DNA from 4 places in the Azospirillum sp. UENF 211521 genome. Region 2 is predicted to be linked to each of the others. Evidence: predicted binding sites of a transcription regulator. Region 2 holds the regulator's gene; each other region holds the start of a gene.

Region 1 (4,454 bases), on a different contig from region 2:
CGTCGAAAGCCATCGGACCGCGCTCGCGCAGCACCGAAACGGGCCGGCCGCTCAGAGCCAGGGCCGCCGTGGCGCCCAGCGCGACGACGAGGCGGGGGCGGACGAAGCCCAGCTCCGTCATCAGCCACCAGCGGTAATGCTTGACCTCGCCGGCGGTGGGGGACTGGTGGATGCGCCGCTTGCCGCGCTGGACGAATTTGAAATGCTTGACGGCGTTGGTCAGATAGAGGCCGCCGCGCTCGATGCCGGCCTCCTCCAGAGCAGCGGTCAGCAACTGGCCGGCGGGACCGACGAAGGGACGGCCCTCGCGGTCCTCCCGGTCGCCCGGCTGCTCGCCGACGATGGCGATGGCCGCACCCTCCGGCCCCTCGCCCGGCACCGCCTGCGTCGCCCCCGGCACCAGCGGCTCGGAGCGTTGGATCAGGCGGTTCAGGTCGGCGAGGCTGTCCGGGGCCTGCCGGGCCATCGCCGCCACCGCCTTCTCCGGCATGCGGCGGCGCGGGATGGCGGCCTCTGCCTCCAGCATCGCCTGGACGCGGGCGGGGGCGGCGCGGACCATGGCCGGGATGGCCGCCGTCTCCGGCATGTTGGCCCAGAATTTCCGCGGCATCTCCGCCCGCATGGCCGTCGGGTTGACCCGCGCCGGGTTGAAGGTGCTTTCGTAATAGCGCAGCCAGCCCTCGGCGAAGCGGTCGTCGGCCAAGGAGTCCGGACGCTCGGCGGGCGGCCCGGTCATCAGGCGGTGGCGGTCCCAGTGCAGCGATCCCTTCGGCGTCAGGATCGTCCACGCCATGCTTTCGAAGCGCTCGACGAAGAAGGGGGCGACGGCCTCGACGATGTGGTGGTCGGGCTCGAACCACGCGACGTAACGCTCCCCGCCGGCCGGGTCCGGCAGGGCGCGGAAGCGCAGGAAGGCGTGCATCTTGTGGATGTCCCGGCGCACCGCCTTGTCGAGCCGCTCCAGCCGGTGCACCAGCGGGTCGGCGTGCTGGTCGAGCAGCGCCCGCTCCCCGTTCAGCACCCGCCAGACCAGCCGGTGCAGCAGGGCGTAGCGCTCCGGATCGCTGTGGCAGACGACGGTTTCGATCAACCGGCCGACCGCCTGGGGCAGGAGGACCGGGGCACCGTTTTCAAATGCGGGTGCTTCGTCGCCGAACAGCGACGGCGCGCCGACGCTCCACAGCACCGCCTCGGGCGCCGTCCGGGCGGCGGCGAGGCGGCGCACCGCCCGGCGGAAGCCGTCGAGGTCCGCCCCCTCCCGCAAGGTGATCGTGCGCATCGTCAGAACAGGCTCAACTGGCTGGACGGCGTGACCAAGCGCTGGCGCAGGTCCAGCCGGTCGGTCAGCCCGACCGCGGGGTGGTAGTCGGCGGCGATCAGGAAGGGGCGGGCGCGCCGCAGACCGTTCGACAGCCGCCCCAGATCCTCCATGCGCAGGCGGGTGTGGCGGCGCGCCGACAGGATCTTGTCGACGGCGCGGGCGCCCAGCCCCGGCACCCGCAGCAGCATCTCGCGGTCGGCGCGGTTGACGTCGACCGGGAAGCGCTCGCGGTTCTTCAGCGCCCAGGCCAGCTTGGGGTCGATGCCGAGGTCGAGCATCCCGCCTTCGCCGCCGGACGCGATCTCCTCCACCGTGAAGCCGTAATAGCGCAGCAGCCAGTCGGCCTGATACAGCCGGTTCTCCCGTTGCAGCGGCGGCGGCTTGACCGGCAGGACCGAGCTGGCCTCCGGGATCGGGCTGAAGGCGGAATAATAGACGCGGCGCAGCCCGTAGCGCTGGTAGAGCGTGCCGCTGGTCTCCAGGACCGAGCGGTCGGTGGCGTCGTCGGCGCCGACAATCAATTGGGTGCTCTGGCCGGCGGGGGAGAAGCGGCGGCGCTCCTCCTTGGCCTCGACGATGCGTTCGTTGACCTGACCCATCACCGCCTTGATGGTGCCGCCGTTCTTCTCCGGCGCGAAGGCCTTCAGGCTGTGGTCGGTGGGCAGTTCAAGGTTGATCGACAGGCGGTCCGCCCACAGCCCGGCCTGCTCGATCAGCCAGGGGCTGGCCTCGGGAATGGTCTTCAGATGGATGTAGCCGGCGAAGCCGTGGTCGCGCCGCAGCGTCCGCGCCACCAGCATCATCTGCTCCATCGTGTGGTCCGGCGAGCGGATGATGCCGGAGGACAGGAATAGCCCCTCGATGCAGTTGCGCTTGTAGAAACCCAGGGTCAGTTCCACCACCTCCGCCACCGTGAAGCGGGCGCGGCGGACGTTGGAGGAGCGCCGGTTGATGCAGTACACACAGTCGAACAGGCAGTGGTTGGTCAGCAGGATCTTGAGGAGCGAGACGCAGCGCCCGTCCGGCGTGTAGGCGTGGCAGATGCCGGCGCCGGTGGTCGAGCCCAGCCCTTCCTTGCCGCCGCTGCGCGGCTTGGCGCCGGACGAGGCGCAGGAGGCGTCGTATTTCGCCGCATCGGCCAGAATGCCGAGCTTCTCGATCAAGGCGTCGTCCATCGTCCCATCCCACGCTGCGTGTTCGTTCTTAATATGTTCCCATAGGGCGGGGAGGCAAGCGGCGTGTGCGGCGCCGGGTGGGACAAAGTCCGATCAGGGATTCCGGGGCAATCTTGGATGGCGGCGAAGCGGGACCACATAACCGGGATGACCTCGACATCGCCGTTCCGGCTCGGCCGCCGCACCCTCCTCGCCGCCACCGTCGCGTCCCTCGGCGGCGCCCTGACGCGCCCGCTGCTTGCCGCCCAACCCGCGCCCGGGGCCGGGTTCGACCCGGCCTTGCTGGACCGGGCGATCAAGCGCGCGGCGGCACTCGACCAGATTCACGCGCTGGTCATCGGTCGGAACGGCGCGGTGGTATCGGCGGAGGCCTTCCGCGGACCGGCGGTGAACCGTGCCGTCAATGTGAAGTCGGTGTCCAAAACCATCGCCGCCTCGCTCGCCGGCATTGCCATCGACCGCGGCGTCCTGCGCGGCGTCGACGTCTCCCTGGCCGAGGCGGCGCCGGGGCTGGTTCCGGCGGGCGTCGATCCGCGGGTACGGAGGATCACCATCGCCGACCTTCTGACCATGCGGGCCGGTCTGGAACCGACCTCCGGGCCGGGCTACGGCCGCTGGATCAACAGCCGCAACTGGGTTGTCGACGCGCTGCGTCGCCCCTTCGTCACCGAGCCGGGCGCGCGGATGCTCTATTCGACCGGCAGCTACCATCTGCTGGGCGCGGCGCTGTCCAGCGCGTCGGGGCGCAGCCTGCTAGACTTGGCGCGGGACTGGCTGGGCGAGCCGCTGGGGATTGAGGTGCCGTCCTGGACGCGCGACCCACAGGGCTTCTATCTCGGCGGCAACAACATGGCGCTGTCGCCGCTCGACCTCTTCCGCTTCGGCGAGCTGTGGCGGCAGGGCGGGCTGTGGAACGGACGCCAAGTCATCAGCGCCGCCTGGGTGGAGGCGTCGTGGGTGCCGCGCACGCGCTCCCCCTTCTCCGGCGACGATTACGGGTATGGCTGGTTTCTCGCCACGGCGAAGGGGCACCGCATCGCCTACGCGCGCGGCTATGGCGGGCAGATGCTCTATCTGGTGCCCAGCCTGGGGCTGACCGTCGTCGTCACCTCCGACCCCGGCCGGCCGGCGCGGTCGGATGGGCATGTCGGCCTGCTCAACGCCCTGCTGACCGACGGCATCATCCCGGCGGCGGAGATGGCCTGACGGGTGGGCGGGTCAGGCGGACAGCGCGTCGCTGCGCAACCGCCGCATCACGTCCCGTCGCGGCAGGCACGCCACCAGCACCGCCCCGACCGCCGCCATCGCAGCGACGGTGCCGAGGAAGGCGGCCAGGGGGACAGCGACTCCGGGCAGGGGCGCACCGTCGGCAAGGCTGGCGACCACCGCCGCGCCGCCGGCCCAGCCGAGCGGCACCGCGACCGCGGCGACGGCGGCGCCCAGAAGGACGAATTCCAGCACCACCGCCTGGACCATCGAACGCCGGCCGACTCCGAGGGCGTGCAGGAGCGCCATGTCCTGAAGCCGCCGCCGGGCGCTGCTGGCAATGGCGCCGAGAAGGACCACGGCCGCCGCGCCGAGGGCGACGGTGGACACGCCATCGAGAAGCCCGCGCACGGTCCGGACGGTCGAACCGAGCGTGTCCAGCACCTCCGCCACGCGGATCGTGGGGGCTTGCGGAACCGCTCGCGCCACCGCCGCCTCAACCGCCGGAACCGACTCGGGCAAGGACCAGACGGCGGCGACGAGGCTGTGCGGCGGCGGTTCGGGGAAGGGGGAGAGGAGAACCGGAAAATCCAGGTCGAGCCGCGTCCAGTCGATCCGCCGGAGGTTGGCGATCGTCGCGGTCACCGGGCGGCCCGCCAGGGCCAGCGTGAGGCTGTCTCCCACCGCCAGCCCCAACCGGCGGGCCACCTGCGCGTCCAGCGAGGCGAGCGGCGGGCCGGTATAGCTCTCGG
Region 2 (4,454 bases):
CTTCGCCGCGGCGCAACTCCACAGCGTGGCGGCGATGGCGCCGATGCTGACGCGCGAGCTTGGGCCGGTGCAGGTCACCGGGCGGGTGCTGGCGGTCGAGCGGCAGCCCACCGGCACGCGGCTGATGATCGGGGAGCCGACGGTGGAGCGGCTGGCCCCGGAGGCGACGCCGGAGCGGGTCCGCCTGCATCTGCCGGCCAAGGTGGCACCGCCGGAGGCCGGGACGGTGGTCCGGCTGCGCGCCATGCTCCACCCGCCGGCCGCTCCGGCGGAGCCGGGGGCCTTCGACCTGCAGCGGCGCGCCTATTTCGAGGGCTTCGGCGCGGTCGGCTTCGTCATGGGCGCCCCCGTCGCTCAGGAGGCGCCGCCGCCCAGTGGCTGGCGCCGGGTGACCGTGGCCTTCGAGCGCGCGCGCGCCGCCATCGCCGAGCGGGTGCGCGCCATCGTGGCCAACTCCGCGGAGGCCAGCGTCACCGCCGCCTTGCTGAACGGCGACGCGGCGGCGATTCCCGAACCGATGATGGACGCCTTCCGCGACAGCGGTCTGGCCCACCTTCTGTCCATCTCCGGCCTCCACGTGGGCATCGCCGCGGGCATCGTCTTCTGGGTGGTGCGGGCGTTGTTGGCGCTGGTTCCCTGGATCGCGCTGCGCTGGCCGATCAAGAAGATCGCGGCGCTGGCCGGCATCCTGTCGGCGATCCTCTACACGCTGCTGGTGGGGGCGCCACTGCCGACGCTGCGGTCGGTGCTGATGACCGGCCTCGTCATGGGAGCGGTGATCGCCGACCGGTCGCCGATCAGCATGCGTCTGGTCGCCTTTGCCGGCATCGTCACCGTCCTCTACGACCCGGAGGGGATGCTGGGGCCGAGCTTCCAGATGTCCTTCGCGGCGGTCGTCGCCCTGATCGCCGCCTTCGAACGTTTCACGCCCTGGGCGGTGAGCCGGCGGCGCGAGATGGGCTGGCTCGGCAAGGGGGTGATGGCGCTGGGCGGAATCGTCTTTTCCAGCGTGGTGGCGACGGTCGCGACGACGCCCTACGGGCTCTACCATTTCCAACAGGTCGCCTTTTACGGCGTGCTGTCCAACATGGTGGCGATCCCCATCACGACGGTGTGGATCATGCCCTTCAGCCTGCTGTCCTACCTGCTGCTGCCCTTCGGGCTGGAGGGGCCGGCGGTGACGGCGATGAGCTGGGGCGTCCGGCTGGTCATCGAGACGGCGGAGCGGACCGCCGCGCTGCCCGGAGCGACGGCGTTCCTTCCAGCCATGCCGGACGCGGCCATCGCCGCCATCACATCGGGCGGGCTGTGGCTGGCCATCTGGACAAGGCGCTGGCGCTGGTTGGGGGTGGTCGCGGTGGTGGGCGGGCTGGTTGCTCCGGCCGTCGCGCTGCGACCCGACATCCTGGTGTCGGAGGACGGAAAACTGATGGCCGTGCGCGGTGCTGAGGGGATTCTCAGCCTGTCCACCGCCAGCGACGGCCGGGTCGCCAACACGTGGAGGCGGCGCGACGGCATGGAGAAGCCGGAGGAGACGGCCGGTCAGGATGTCTGGCCGCTTGCCGGGGTCAGCCTGGACGGGCGGCTGCGCTGCGACGCTCTGGGATGCCTGTACCGCGCGCAGGGAAAGACCGTGGCGCTGCTGCGCCAGCCGGACGCCTTGCCCGAGGATTGCGCGGTGGCCGATGCGGTGGTGACCGCGAGCCCGTCGCGCGGGTGCCGGGCGCCGCTGGTCATCGACCGTTGGCGCCTGCGTCGGGAGGGCGCGCAAGCCCTTTACCTGTCGAACAAGGGAATCCGGGTCGAGAGCGTGCGCGACCAGCGCGGCGACCGTCCTTGGACAATGGGGGGAAAGCTGCCCGATAGAAAGACCGGGGCGCGCTGAACCGTCGCCCCGGAGCATCCTGCCGTCAGTACTTCCGCACCAAGCCGACGAGGCGGCCCTGCACCCGGACGCGGTCGGCGCCGAAGATGCGGGTTTCGTAGGCGGCGTTGGCGGGTTCGAGCGCCACGGTGTTGCCCTTGCGGCGCAGGCGCTTCAGCGTGACCTCGGCGTCATCGACCAGGGCGACGACGATCGAGCCGTTATCCGCGCTGTCGCAACGCTGGATGACCACCGTGTCATGGTCGAGGATGCCGGCCTCCACCATCGAATCGCCGGCGACCTCCAGCGCGTAGTGGTCGCCCATGCCGAGCATGGCGGCGGGAATGTCCACGAAGGCGGACGCGTCGCGCAGCGCCTCGATCGGCGTGCCGGCGGCGATGCGGCCGTAGAGCGGAAGCTGCACCAATTCCGACGCCGGGTTCGCCTCCCGCCCCGCGAAGCTGAAGTCGCCCTTGATGACGTTGGGCTGGAACTTGGCGCGCGGCGGCCGCGGGCGGGCGGTCTCCAGCCCCTCCGGCAGACGCAGCACCTCCAGCGCGCGGGCGCGGTGGGGCAGGCGGCGGATGAAGCCGCGCTCCTCCAATCCGGTGATCAGGCGGTGGATGCCCGACTTGGACTTCAGGTTGAGAGCGTCCTTCATTTCGTCGAAGGAAGGGGACACACCGCCCTGCCCGAGCCGCTCGTTGATGAAAAGCAGCAATTCATGCTGCTTGCGCGTGAGCATTTGTGCCTCCCGGCCGGTTCCGCACTAGATATGGAACAAAAGCAAAACGTTCCATCTTGTTCTAGTTTGGTTCTTAACCCCCGTCAAGCCCTACGGACGAAATCAACCGCAAATCGACGGACAGGACTCCCGAAAGGATCGTCACCGGGTTGGCGGGTGCGGAAGGGATTAAAGCGACAGGACACCGCCGCTCAACGGGATCACCGTGACGCGGTCGCCCTCGGCGGCGGCGGTTGCCTGCGGCTCGCGGACGATCAGGGCGTCGGCCCGGGCCAGCCGGGACATCATCGCGCTGTCCTGGCGCGGGAAGGGGGTGGCGACCGGTTCGCCGTCCGGACCGGGGGACAGGGTGGCGCGCAGGAAGTCCGTGCGGTCGTCGTTGGCCTTCAGCGGCGCGCCGAGCCGGACCGCGAGGGTGGCGTTCTCGGCGGGCAGCCCCTGGAGACGGCGAAGGACGGGCACCAGGAACAGCAGGGCGGCCACCCCGGTGGACACCGGGTTGCCGGGCAGGCCGAGCAGAGGCACGCCGTTTGCCGTCCCGAAGATCAACGGTTTGCCGGGCTTCATGGCGACGCGGTAGAAATCCAGCGACAGCCCGCCCAGCACGTCGCGCACATGGTCGTGCTCGCCTTGCGACGCGCCGCCCGTGGTCACCAGCAGGTCGCAGCCGGCCGCCCCGGCGGCCATGGCGGCGAGATGCTCCGGGTCGTCCTTGGCCACGCCGAGATTGTGGGCGACGCCGCCCTGGCTGGTGACCAAGGCGCACAGGCCGAGCGCGTTGGAGCTGACGATCTGGCTCGGCCCCAGCGGGTCGCCGGGCAGGGCGATCTCGTCACCGGTGGCGAGCACGGCGACCCGCGGGCGGCGGTGGACGCGCAGCCAGGGCAGGTTGGCCGCGGCGGCCAGGGCGACGTCGCGGGCGGTCAGCAAGCGTCCCTTGGGAAGCAGATCCTCTCCCGCGGTGAAGTCCAGGCCGGCGGGGCGGATGAAGCGCCCCGCGGGGACGGCGCGCCCGACGCGCACCCGGTCCCCGGTGTCCTCGCAATCCTCCTGCATCACCACGGCGTCGGCGCCGGCGGGCAGGGGGGCGCCGGTGAAGATGCGCACGGCCTCGCCCGCACCGACCGTTCCGGCGAAGGCGTGGCCGGCCGCGGACTCGCCGATGCGGCGCAGGGTGACCGGCGCACCAGCCGACGCCGGGACGATGTCGGCGGCGCGGACGGCCCAGCCGTCCATGGCGGCGGCGGCGAAGGGCGGCTGGGTCAGGCGGGCGACGGCGGGCTCGGCCAGGACGCGCCCCAGCGCGTCGGGCAGCGGCACCGTCTCCGCCGGCAGGGCGGTGAAGGCGGCGAGGATGCGGGCGCGGGCTTCACCAACCTGCAACATCAGACCGCGCTCCCCCACACGCCGCTCTTGCCGCCGGCCTTGTGCAGCAGCTTCACCTCGGTGATGGTCATCCCGCGATCCACCGCCTTGCACATGTCGTAGACGGTGAGCGCGGCGACCGACACGGCGGTCAGCGCCTCCATCTCCACACCGGTCTGGCCCCTCAGCTTGCAGGTGGCGGTGATGTCCACGGCGTTGCGCTCGGGATCGCAGGTCAGGTCGACCTTGACCGAGGTCAGCATCAGCGGGTGGCACAGCGGGATCAGGTCCGGCGTGCGCTTGGCCCCCATGATGCCGGCCAGCCGGGCCACCGACAGGACATCGCCCTTCTTGACGCCGCCCTGGAGGATGAGCGCCAACGTTTCCGGCTGCATCAGCACGGAGCCGCGGGCGGTCGCCGAGCGCTCCGTGTCGGCCTTGCCGGACACGTCCACCATGACCGCGAGGCCTTCGGCGTCG
Region 3 (4,454 bases), 1.9 Mb from region 2:
TGTCCGCGTCGGTCAGGTCCAGCCGGCAGCCGACGATCAGGCGCAGCCCGTGCTTGCGGGCGGCGGCGTGCGCCTGCACCACCCCGGCCAGCGAGTTGCGGTCGGTCACCGCCACGGCGGCGTGACCGAGGCCGGCGGCGGTCAGCGCCAGCTCGTCCGGGTGGGACGCGCCCTCCAGGAAGGTGAAGCTGGTGGAGACCTGGAGTTCGGCGTAGGGGGTCATGGCGGCCCCATCATCCGAAGAAGCCGTGCAGGAACCACAGCGCCGCCACGCCGGGCCGGTACAGCCCCTGGCGGAAGACCCAGAAGCGGCGGCCGGCCTCGTCCTCGACGCGGTAATAGTCGCGGGGCTCGCCGTCGCGCCGCCACCATTCGGCCTCGATCCGCTCCGGCCCGTCGGCATGGCGGATGCGATGCTGGACGCCGCGCCAGCGGAACATAACCGGCGGGTCGTCGGGAACCAGGGCCATGGCCTCGATGGGCTCCGGCGGGGCGAGCAGCCGCACCGGGCGGGGGCGGTCGGCGGGCCACAGGGCACAGCCGGGGGGGGGCGCGAAGGCCGGGGCAAAGGCGGAGGCGGGGGCCACGCTGCGCTCCGGCAGCCAGCTCTGCCGCGGGACCAGCCGCAGCACCGCCCGCTCCCCCAGCCGGTTGCCCAGACGGTCCAGCAGTTCGGCCAGTTCCGGCTGCCCGCCCATGCCTCCATCTGTACCGCCATCCAGCGCGGCCTGCGCGGCGGCGAGCGGGCCGGCCTCGGTGGCCGACAGCACCATCAGCTCCAGGCCGGGGCCGGGCTCCACCCGGTCGAGCTTCTGGGCGAACAGCCGCATCAGCGTGTCCGGGCGGCGCACCGGGTGGCCGGTGCCGATGGCCAGCGTCTGAGGCGCGTCCTCCAGCCGGCGGTCCACCCGGTGCAGCTCCAACCGCAGGCGGCGGGCGCCCTCGCCTGTGTTCTCCAGCCCGGCGCAGAGGAAGGCCAGCAGGCGGCGCAGCGCCTCGGCGATGGCCTCGGCGGTGGTGATCGGCTCGGGCAGGGCGAGGCGGGCGCAGTGCGGCGGCACCGGCAGGCGGGGGGACAGCGGCTCGTCCAGCCGTCCGTAGGCCTGGTCGAGCCGCCGCAGCAGCTCCGGCCCGAAGCGGGCGGCCAGCGTGGCGCGGGGGAGGGCGTGCAGGTCGCCGATCCGCCGCAGCCCCACCGCGGCCAGCCCCTCCACCGTGGCGGCGGGCAAGCGCAGCGCCGCGACGGGGAGGGGGGAGAGGAGGGTGTCGGCCCGGTTGCCCCCTCCCTCCCGCTTCGCGGGTCCCCCCCTCCCCCGCTGCGCGGGAGAGGGCCAATTTGCAAAGATGGCAGCGGTTCCCTCTCTCGCGCAGCTCTCGCGCAAACCAAAGGTTTGCGCTGACGCGGCAGGCGGACCTTCGGTCCGCCGAGAGCGGGGGAGGGTTAGGGAGGGGGCAGCAAACCGCGCCAGCGCCCAGGCCGCCGCGGGCGTGTCGGCCACCGCCAGCCGCAACTCGAAGCCCGCCGCGGTCAGGCGGGCGGTCAGGTCGGCGGCCATGGCCGCCTCGCCGCCGAACAGATGGGCGCAGCCGGTGATGTCCAACGCCACCCCGTCGGGGCCGTCCGGGGCGGTCCAGGGGGTGTAGCGCGTGCACCAGCCGGCGATCCGCTCCAGCAGGCGGGCGTCCGACTCGGGATCGGCGTCGAAGACGGCCAGGGCGGGTTCGATGGCGCGGGCGTCGGCCAAACTCATGCCGGGCCACACCCCGGCCTCCTCGGCCCCGCGGTTGACAGCGGCCACGCCCAGCCGCCCGCGCTCGGCCAGGATGGCGGCCAGCGGATGGCCGCGCCGCTCGGGATGGCGGCGGCTGTGGGCGTCGGTGGGCAGCCGCGGCAGCCACAGGGACAGGATGCGCCGCGCCGCCCGTTCCGTCATGCCCAACCCTCCCTTCGCCGCTGCGGATGCCAACAATCCCAGACCGAACAAAACAAGAACATTCTAGCGGCAAAATCCGGCGGGTGGGAGTCCCCTTGCGGCCTCGCCAAAAAGGGGCAGATGGGTGGTGGGCCTTGTCACGCCTTTGCAGGACACGACATGGTTGGTATGACACCGCTCCGCCCCCCCGCCGCCTTTCTGCCCGTCGCCGTCGCGCTCACCGCCTTCGCGCTGGGGGCTTGCGCTCCGGATGTGCACGACGAGATGCCGGGACGGGCCCAGGCGGCACCGCCGGCGGCCGCGCAGAGCGGCGGGTTGAAGACGTTGCGCCAGATCCAGGCGGAGGAGAACGCCCGCCCGATCTCCCCACCGCGACCGCAGCCGGCGCCCGCCCCGCCGCAAAAGCTCTCCGACGCCTCGCAGGCGCCCGGCCAGCCTCCCGACCAGCCGCCGGTGCGCCGCCGCGGCAGTTCGTCCCCGCCGCCGCCGCCCATCGACCAGCCGGCCACGCCCGCCCTGCCGGCGCCGGGCTCCACCCAGGGGCTGACCGACCGCGCCAAGCGCGACCTGATGAGCCCGGAGGTCGACCGGCTGCGCACCGACGACGCCATGGGCCGGCTCGACCCGCTGCAGCAGCGCGACCTGCTCCGCAAGCAGCAGGACCTCCGCCAGTACGGACCTGGTCCCCTGGGATACTGACGTCCGGCCTCCACAAGCTCCCGCCCTGGTCACTTGACCCCACCCCGCGCAGCGGCCATACCGGCCCGGTGCGGCGCAAGACGTTGGGGAAAAGGGGTGGGGGATGGTGGCGATCCGGTCGGTTCTTCTGGCGATTCTGCTGATTGGCGTCGGGGCCGCGCCCGCGCTGGCGCGGATGACGGTGACCGGGCCGTTCGGCACCGGCCTGACCGAACCCGTGTGGGTGCTGCAGCATCTGCTCGGCTTCCTCGCCATCGGGCTGTGGAGCGGGCAGAACGGCGGCGCCGCCGTCTGGCAGCTTCCGGTGGCGACGCTGACCGCGGTCCTGGCGGCCGGGCTGGCCGCGCAGATCGGCATCCGCCTCCCCTATGCCGCGGAAGGGCTGTCGGCGTCGCTGATCGTGATGGGCGGGCTGGTCGCCGTCGCGCTGAAGGCTCCCCTGGCCCTAGGGGTGCTGACGGTCGCCGCGGCGGGGGCCTTCCACGGCTACGTGCACATGGGCGGGCCGCTGTTCTGGGCCGGGCTGTCGTCCGGCGTGCTCCTGGTCATCTGCGCCGGGCTGGGCCTGTCGGCGGCGCTGGGGCAGGCGGCGTCGGGCCGGGTCGTGCAAATGTGTGGCGGCGCGGTAGCACTCGCCGGAGTTCTTGATCTGGCGGGCGTCTTTTAAGCCTCCGACGCCTTGAAAAAGCCCGGCTGCGGGTATTCTTGTAAGAGCGTGTCCAACACACGCCGCCGGGACGGCTGGCCAGCAGGAAAGGTGGACCCGCCGGTGCCGCGCGCAGGAGCCAACCCCCGCCTTTCCGACGCCCGCCTTTCGTCCCAGGGCCTTCCCAGCCGCCGCCATGTGCTGGCCGGTTTCGCGGGGGGTTCCCTCCTGGGCCTGCTGCCGCGGGGTGTCGCGGCGCAGGACATCCGCTATTTCCGGATCGGCACGGGCACCACGTCGGGCACCTATTTCCCGATCGGCGGCCTGATCGCCAACGCCATCTCCAACCCGCCCGGCTCCCGCCCCTGCGACCGCGGGGGAAGCTGCGGCGTGCCGGGGCTGATCGCGGTGGCGCAGGCCACGCTCGGCTCGGTGGAGAACATCGAACTGCTGCGCTCCGGCGCGGTCGAGGCCGGGATGTCCCAGGCCGACATCGCCTATTGGGCCTACACCGGTTCCGGCATCTTCCATGGCAAGGCGCCCTTCGAGGGGCTGCGCTCCATCGGCATGCTCTACGCGGAGGCGATCCAGCTCGTCGTGCGCGCCGACAGCGATCTGCACGGCGTGGCCGACCTGAAGGGCAAGGCCGTCTCGCTGGGCGAGGAGGGCTCCGGCGTGCTGGTGGAGGCGCGGGCGATCCTCGATGCCTTCGGGGTGAAGGAGGGGGAACTGCGGCCCCCGGCCTACCTGAAGCCCGGCACCGCGGCGGACCGGCTGGCCAAGAAGGAGCTGGACGCCTTCTTCATGGTCGGCGGCTTCCCGGTGGCGGCGGTCACCGACGTGGCGAACCGCGAGCCGATCCGCCTGATCCCGCTCGATGGCGAGATGGCCGACCGGCTGCGCATCCGCCAGCGCTTCTACATGGACCAGACCATCCCCGCCGACACCTACCCCGGCGTGCCGGAGACGCACACGCTGGGGGTGGGGGCGGAGCTGTTGGTCCGCGCCGACCGCGACCCCGCCCTGATCCACGGCGTCACCAAGGCGCTGTGGCACGAGAACACCCGCCGCCTGCTGATCGAGGGCCACCCCAAAGGGCGCAGCTTCGACGCCACCAAGGCGGTCGCCAACGTCTCGGTCCCGCTGCATCCGGGGGCCGAGCGCTACTACCGCGA
Region 4 (4,454 bases), 1.9 Mb from region 2:
CGGATGTCGCTCATGGGGCTTCACCGGAGCAGAAGAGCCGCCGTGGGGAGCCGCCGGCGGGGAAAGCCGTGGGCGGTGCCGGTCGGGCGTGTCGGGTTGAGCAACCCGCGGCTGTCCCCGCGGTTCCCGGCCTATCTCCATCGGGTGTCCGGCACCACGGACGCGCTCACGGCCCGGGCGGGGCCGTCGTCATACGGATGATCGGGCGGACGCAGGGTCATCGTCCGAAAGGAGAGGGGGTGGCGGACCGGATGCGGCGAATGGACGCGCGGGTCCCGCGTGCCTGGAGCCAGTGATTTGATACTCCAGGAGATTCTGCGGCGTTTCCGGACTTTTCGACGGCCATATGTCGAAGGCCTCTCTGGTCTGGAACGCCCTTAAGCACAACAATGGTGCGCGCAGGTCGAGACTTAAGACCGAAAAGAACCGAACGGGCACCCGCTCCACAGGGTGATGGGCGGGGCACCAGTCATCGGAAGAAAGCAGGGAGGATCGTCATGACCACACTCTATTGCGCCTGCTGCGGACAGCCGTTCCGCCGCAGCTCGCCGCGCGGCCCGGCGCCGCTCTATTGCTCGCGCGATTGCCGCCGTCAGATCGAGGTCCGCCGCCGCGTCTGGGCGTCTCTGCAGGCGTCGGAACGGTCGGCTGCCGCACCGCTGACGCCGGTGGTGCCGGTCGGTTCGGGAGCCTTCCATCCGGTGGACAGGGTGTGGGAGCGCGCCTCCGCCTGAGCGGTGACGATGGGAACGTCGCAGGCAGTCTGCGCATTTTTTGGCCGGTTTGGTTGTGGCCCCTCTAAAACAGCAGGGCTGCCATACCATATAGGAGGACGCTACATGAGTGAGCGTCCCCCGAACCGAGGGCTTTACCGAACACGGCCATGACCCAGAACACGCGATCCCCCCGCACCGTTTCCCGCACTCCGGCCCGCGCCTTCGGCGCCGTCGCTCTGGCGCTGGCCGTGGCGCTGACAGCCGGAACCGCCGACGCCCGCGCCGGTAAGAGCAGTTCCGCGGGCAGCCGCGGCTCGCGCACTTACGAGGCGCCGGCCCAGACCAACACCGCGCCGCGCGCCGCCCCGATGGAGCGCTCGGCCGCCCCCGCCCAGACGCCGGGCGCCCAGCAGCCGGGCATGCAGCAGCCGGGCATGGCGTCCCCGGCGGCGGCGCAGCGCGGCGGCTTCTTCTCGCGCGGCGGCTTCATGCCGGCCCTGATGGGCGGCCTGATCGGCGCCGGCATCGCCGGCATGCTGTTCGGCGGCGGCTTCCTCGACGGGCTGGGCAGCTTCGCGGGCATCCTGGGCTTCATCCTCCAGATCCTGCTGGTCGTCTTCCTGGTCCGGCTGGCCATGCGCTTCTTCCGCAACCGTTCGGCGGGCGCGGCGCGGCCGGCGGGCATGGGCGCTTCCAACGCCGCCTATGCCGGCCCGAATCCGGGCGCCATGAACCCTGGTGCGATGAACCGCGAGGCGGTGGACGCGCGCTCGAACCCGCTGGGTGGCGGCGCTCGCGGCAGCGCCGCGGCGGGTCCGGCTTCGTCCGGCCGTCCGGGCGTGCGCCGTGACGACCTGGGCATCGGTCCGGCCGACTATCAGGCGTTCGAGCAGACTCTGGTCGCGGTCCAGACCGCCTACGGCAACGAGGACCTGACGGCCCTGCGCGCCGCCGTGACGCCGGAGATGGCCTCCTACTTCACCGAGGAACTGGCGGCGAACCACAACCGCGGCGTGGTCAACCGCCTGTCTGACGTCCGCCTGCTCCAGGGCGACCTGGCCGAGGCGTGGCGCGAGGGCAACGTGGAATACGCCACCGTGGCGATGCGCTTCTCGCTGACCGACGTGACGGTGGACCGCGCGAGCAACCGCGTGGTCGAGGGCGATCCGAACCGTCCGGTCGAAGCCACGGAAATCTGGACCTTCACCCGTCCGCGCGGCGGGCGCTGGGTCCTGTCGGCGATCCAACAGGCCGGCTGACCACTCTCCACTCCTCAACCGGTCTCGCGGGGGGGCGTCCGAAAGGGCGCCCCCTTTCGCATTTCCGGACTCCCCTGGACAGGCGGGGCATGATAGAACATATCAGGAACAAATACCTGTCCAGCGGAAGCGAGTCATGCCCGATTCCCAAATGGCCCATTCCCAAATGCCACATTCCCGGATGTCCGAAGAGCCTCCGCCAAACCGGGCGGCGGTGCTGGCCGACCTGCGCGCCCGCATCCGGGGCCTGGAAGGGCTGGGCGGGGAGGGGGCGCGGGTGCTGCCCTTCGGCCTGCCGGACCTCGACGGGGCCTTTCCGGCGGGGGGGCTGCCGCTCGGCTGCCTGCACGAGGTGGCCGGGGAGGAGCCGGGGGCCGGCACGGCCTTCGCCGCGCATCTGCTGGCCCGCCTCGCCAGCGTGGCGGCGCCCGCGCTGTGGGTCGTGCGCGGGCGTGACCTGCACGCCGCCGGGCTGGCCGCCTATGGGCTGACGCCGGACCGGCTGATCGCCGTGCGCGTCACCCGTGACGCCGACGCGCTGTGGGCGATGGAGGAGGCGCTGCGCTGCAGGCGGCTGTCCGCCGTGCTGGGGGAGGTCGGGGGGGTGGACCTGACGGCGAGCCGCCGGCTGCAACTGGCCGCCGAGTCGTCGGGTGTGACGGGATTCCTGTTGCAGGGCACCGCCCGCCGCTCGGCGGCGAGTGCGGCGGTCACCCGCTGGCGGATCGCGCCGGCCGCCAGTTGGACGGCGGAGCCGGGCGTCGGCGATCCGCGCTGGCGCGCCGAGTTGGAGCGCTGCCGGGGCGGTCGCCCGGGGGCGTGGCTTCTGGACTGGCGCGACGGCGCCCTGGTCCCGGCGCAAGCACCGGAGCGGGCCGTTCCCGCGCCGGCATCAACGTCCACCCCGGTTCGGCGTCCGGCCCCGGCGAGCGGAAGCGGACCGTCCTGGGCCGAGGTGGCGTGATGCGGACGGAAGGACGGGCGGCGATGTCGCTTACGCGACAGTTGCCCGTGTCGCTTGCGCGACGGCCGTCTGTCGGCTTCCGGTCAGTAGTTGGTGGCCCAGTCGGGCAGGGGACGCCCGGTTTCGCCATCCCGGTCGGCGTCGGGCGGAAAGGGCGCGTCGTCCGCGTAGAGCGGCAGTTGCCGGGCGAATTCCGCCGATTCCTCGGCCCGGCGTTGCTCCAGCAAGCGGGCGGCCAAATGAGCGGGCAGCATGGCAAGCCTCCTTCTGAGCGTCGGGAGAGCCTGGGGAGCGGTCCTGTCGGCCGCCCTCGGCCCAACCCGTCCTGTGTGTCTGGACGCTATCATGCAAGGTCCAGGCCTCTAAGTGATGCAGATCACGCGTTATGCAAACTTTAATGCGCCCGTTTCTTTTTTCAGGCCCCGTTCCTTTTTTCGGATGAGAGGCCCATAGTCCCCGCCTCCCGCTTTTCCCGCCGATGTTCCTTCTTCCGAGACCGACCATGCACGCCGAACCCTGCCCCACCTGCCTAAAACCTATGCATTTGTGCGTCTGCGAGGCAGTGGAGCCGATCGACAACGCCGTCTTCCTGCTCATCCTCCAGCACCCGCAGGAAAAGCGCGAGACGCTGGGCACCGCGCAGATCGCCCATCTCCAGTTCAAGAACTCCGCGTTGAAGGTGGGGCTGAGCTGGTCGAACCTGAAGCGCATCCTGGGACGCGAGGTCGATTACAAGCGCTGGGGCGTGCTCTATCTCGGCCCGGTCAAGCAGGGCGCGGCCCCGCTGCCGGAGGTGTCCGTGGTGGACAAGGGCGGCGTCCCGCAGAAGGACAGCGAACTGGTGCTGGGCGACCTGGAGGGCGTCATCGTCCTGGACGGCACCTGGAGCCAGGCCAAGACGCTGTGGTGGCGCAACCCGTGGCTCCTGAAGTGCCGGCGCATCGTGCTGAACCCGCAGTTCCGCTCCCTCTACGGGCAGGCCCGCAAGGAGCCGCGGCGCGACAGCGTGTCGACCCTGGAGGCCGCCGCCTTCCTGCTGTCGCGGCTGGAGGCCGAGCCGGCGGTCCTCGACCGCGCGCTGAAGCCTTTCGCGCTGCTGCTGAAGAAGCTGCGAGCGCCGCGCCCGCGCCCCGTTCTGCCGCCCCGCGCGGACGCGGCGGAGCCGGCCGCGGAAGGAGACGAGGCGGAATAATCCGCATTTCTTCCGGGATCGCCCTTTCCGGGTAAGCCCCCTCGACCAGGGCGGCCGCGGCAACCAACACGCCGTTTCGCTGTTGGGGATTGCATCGGCCGCTTGGGTCTCAACGCAAGCGGGCCTCAACCAAGGGAGCGATCCATGAAGGGCGTTTTGCTGTGGCTTGTCGGTATTCCCATTCCGATCATTCTTCTGCTGTACCTGTTCAACGTCCTCTGATCGGGCCTTCGATCGGCTTGACGGCACGGACCGGCGGCGCCACATGCGAACCGCGCCGCCCTCCGCGCGCACGGCAAGAGACGAGGACCATGGCCCGCGAT

Evidence for each region. Region 2 encodes LexA, which represses DNA repair genes until DNA is damaged. Its sites were predicted from a motif close to ATGTTCTANTTTGGTTC; they were not measured.
Region 1: a site for LexA is predicted at 2,519-2,535, ahead of ACWPN5_RS25330 (putative DNA modification/repair radical SAM protein). Genes of this name have one in related genera too.
Region 3: a site for LexA is predicted at 1,980-1,996, ahead of ACWPN5_RS15480 (Y-family DNA polymerase). Genes of this name have one in related genera too.
Region 4: a site for LexA is predicted at 2,071-2,087, ahead of ACWPN5_RS15505 (ImuA family protein). Genes of this name have one in related genera too.

The regions. Positions count from the first base shown of each region.
Region 1 covers NZ_JBSNCF010000003.1:82,034-86,487, forward strand. The annotation lists gene ACWPN5_RS25325 (UdgX family uracil-DNA binding protein) at 1-1,279, opposite strand, end outside; gene ACWPN5_RS25330 (putative DNA modification/repair radical SAM protein) at 1,282-2,496, opposite strand; gene ACWPN5_RS25335 (serine hydrolase domain-containing protein) at 2,644-3,702, shown strand; gene ACWPN5_RS25340 (ABC transporter permease) at 3,715-4,454, opposite strand, start outside.
Region 2 covers NZ_JBSNCF010000001.1:1,381,932-1,386,385, forward strand. The annotation lists gene ACWPN5_RS06455 (ComEC/Rec2 family competence protein) at 1-1,885, shown strand, start outside; gene lexA (transcriptional repressor LexA) at 1,911-2,609, opposite strand; gene ACWPN5_RS06465 (molybdopterin molybdotransferase MoeA) at 2,778-3,995, opposite strand; gene moaC (cyclic pyranopterin monophosphate synthase MoaC) at 3,995-4,454, opposite strand, start outside.
Region 3 covers NZ_JBSNCF010000001.1:3,292,434-3,296,887, reverse strand. The annotation lists gene ACWPN5_RS15485 (error-prone DNA polymerase) at 1-223, opposite strand, end outside; gene ACWPN5_RS15480 (Y-family DNA polymerase) at 234-1,934, opposite strand; gene ACWPN5_RS15475 (hypothetical protein) at 2,103-2,633, shown strand; gene ACWPN5_RS15470 (HupE/UreJ family protein) at 2,737-3,300, shown strand; gene ACWPN5_RS15465 (TAXI family TRAP transporter solute-binding subunit) at 3,403-4,454, shown strand, end outside.
Region 4 covers NZ_JBSNCF010000001.1:3,300,541-3,304,994, reverse strand. The annotation lists gene ACWPN5_RS15520 (DUF4112 domain-containing protein) at 1-14, opposite strand, end outside; gene ACWPN5_RS15515 (hypothetical protein) at 498-734, shown strand; gene ACWPN5_RS15510 (Tim44 domain-containing protein) at 884-1,975, shown strand; gene ACWPN5_RS15505 (ImuA family protein) at 2,157-2,939, shown strand; gene ACWPN5_RS15500 (hypothetical protein) at 3,023-3,193, opposite strand; gene ACWPN5_RS15495 (tRNA-uridine aminocarboxypropyltransferase) at 3,418-4,131, shown strand; gene ACWPN5_RS15490 (tyrosine phosphatase family protein) at 4,443-4,454, shown strand, end outside.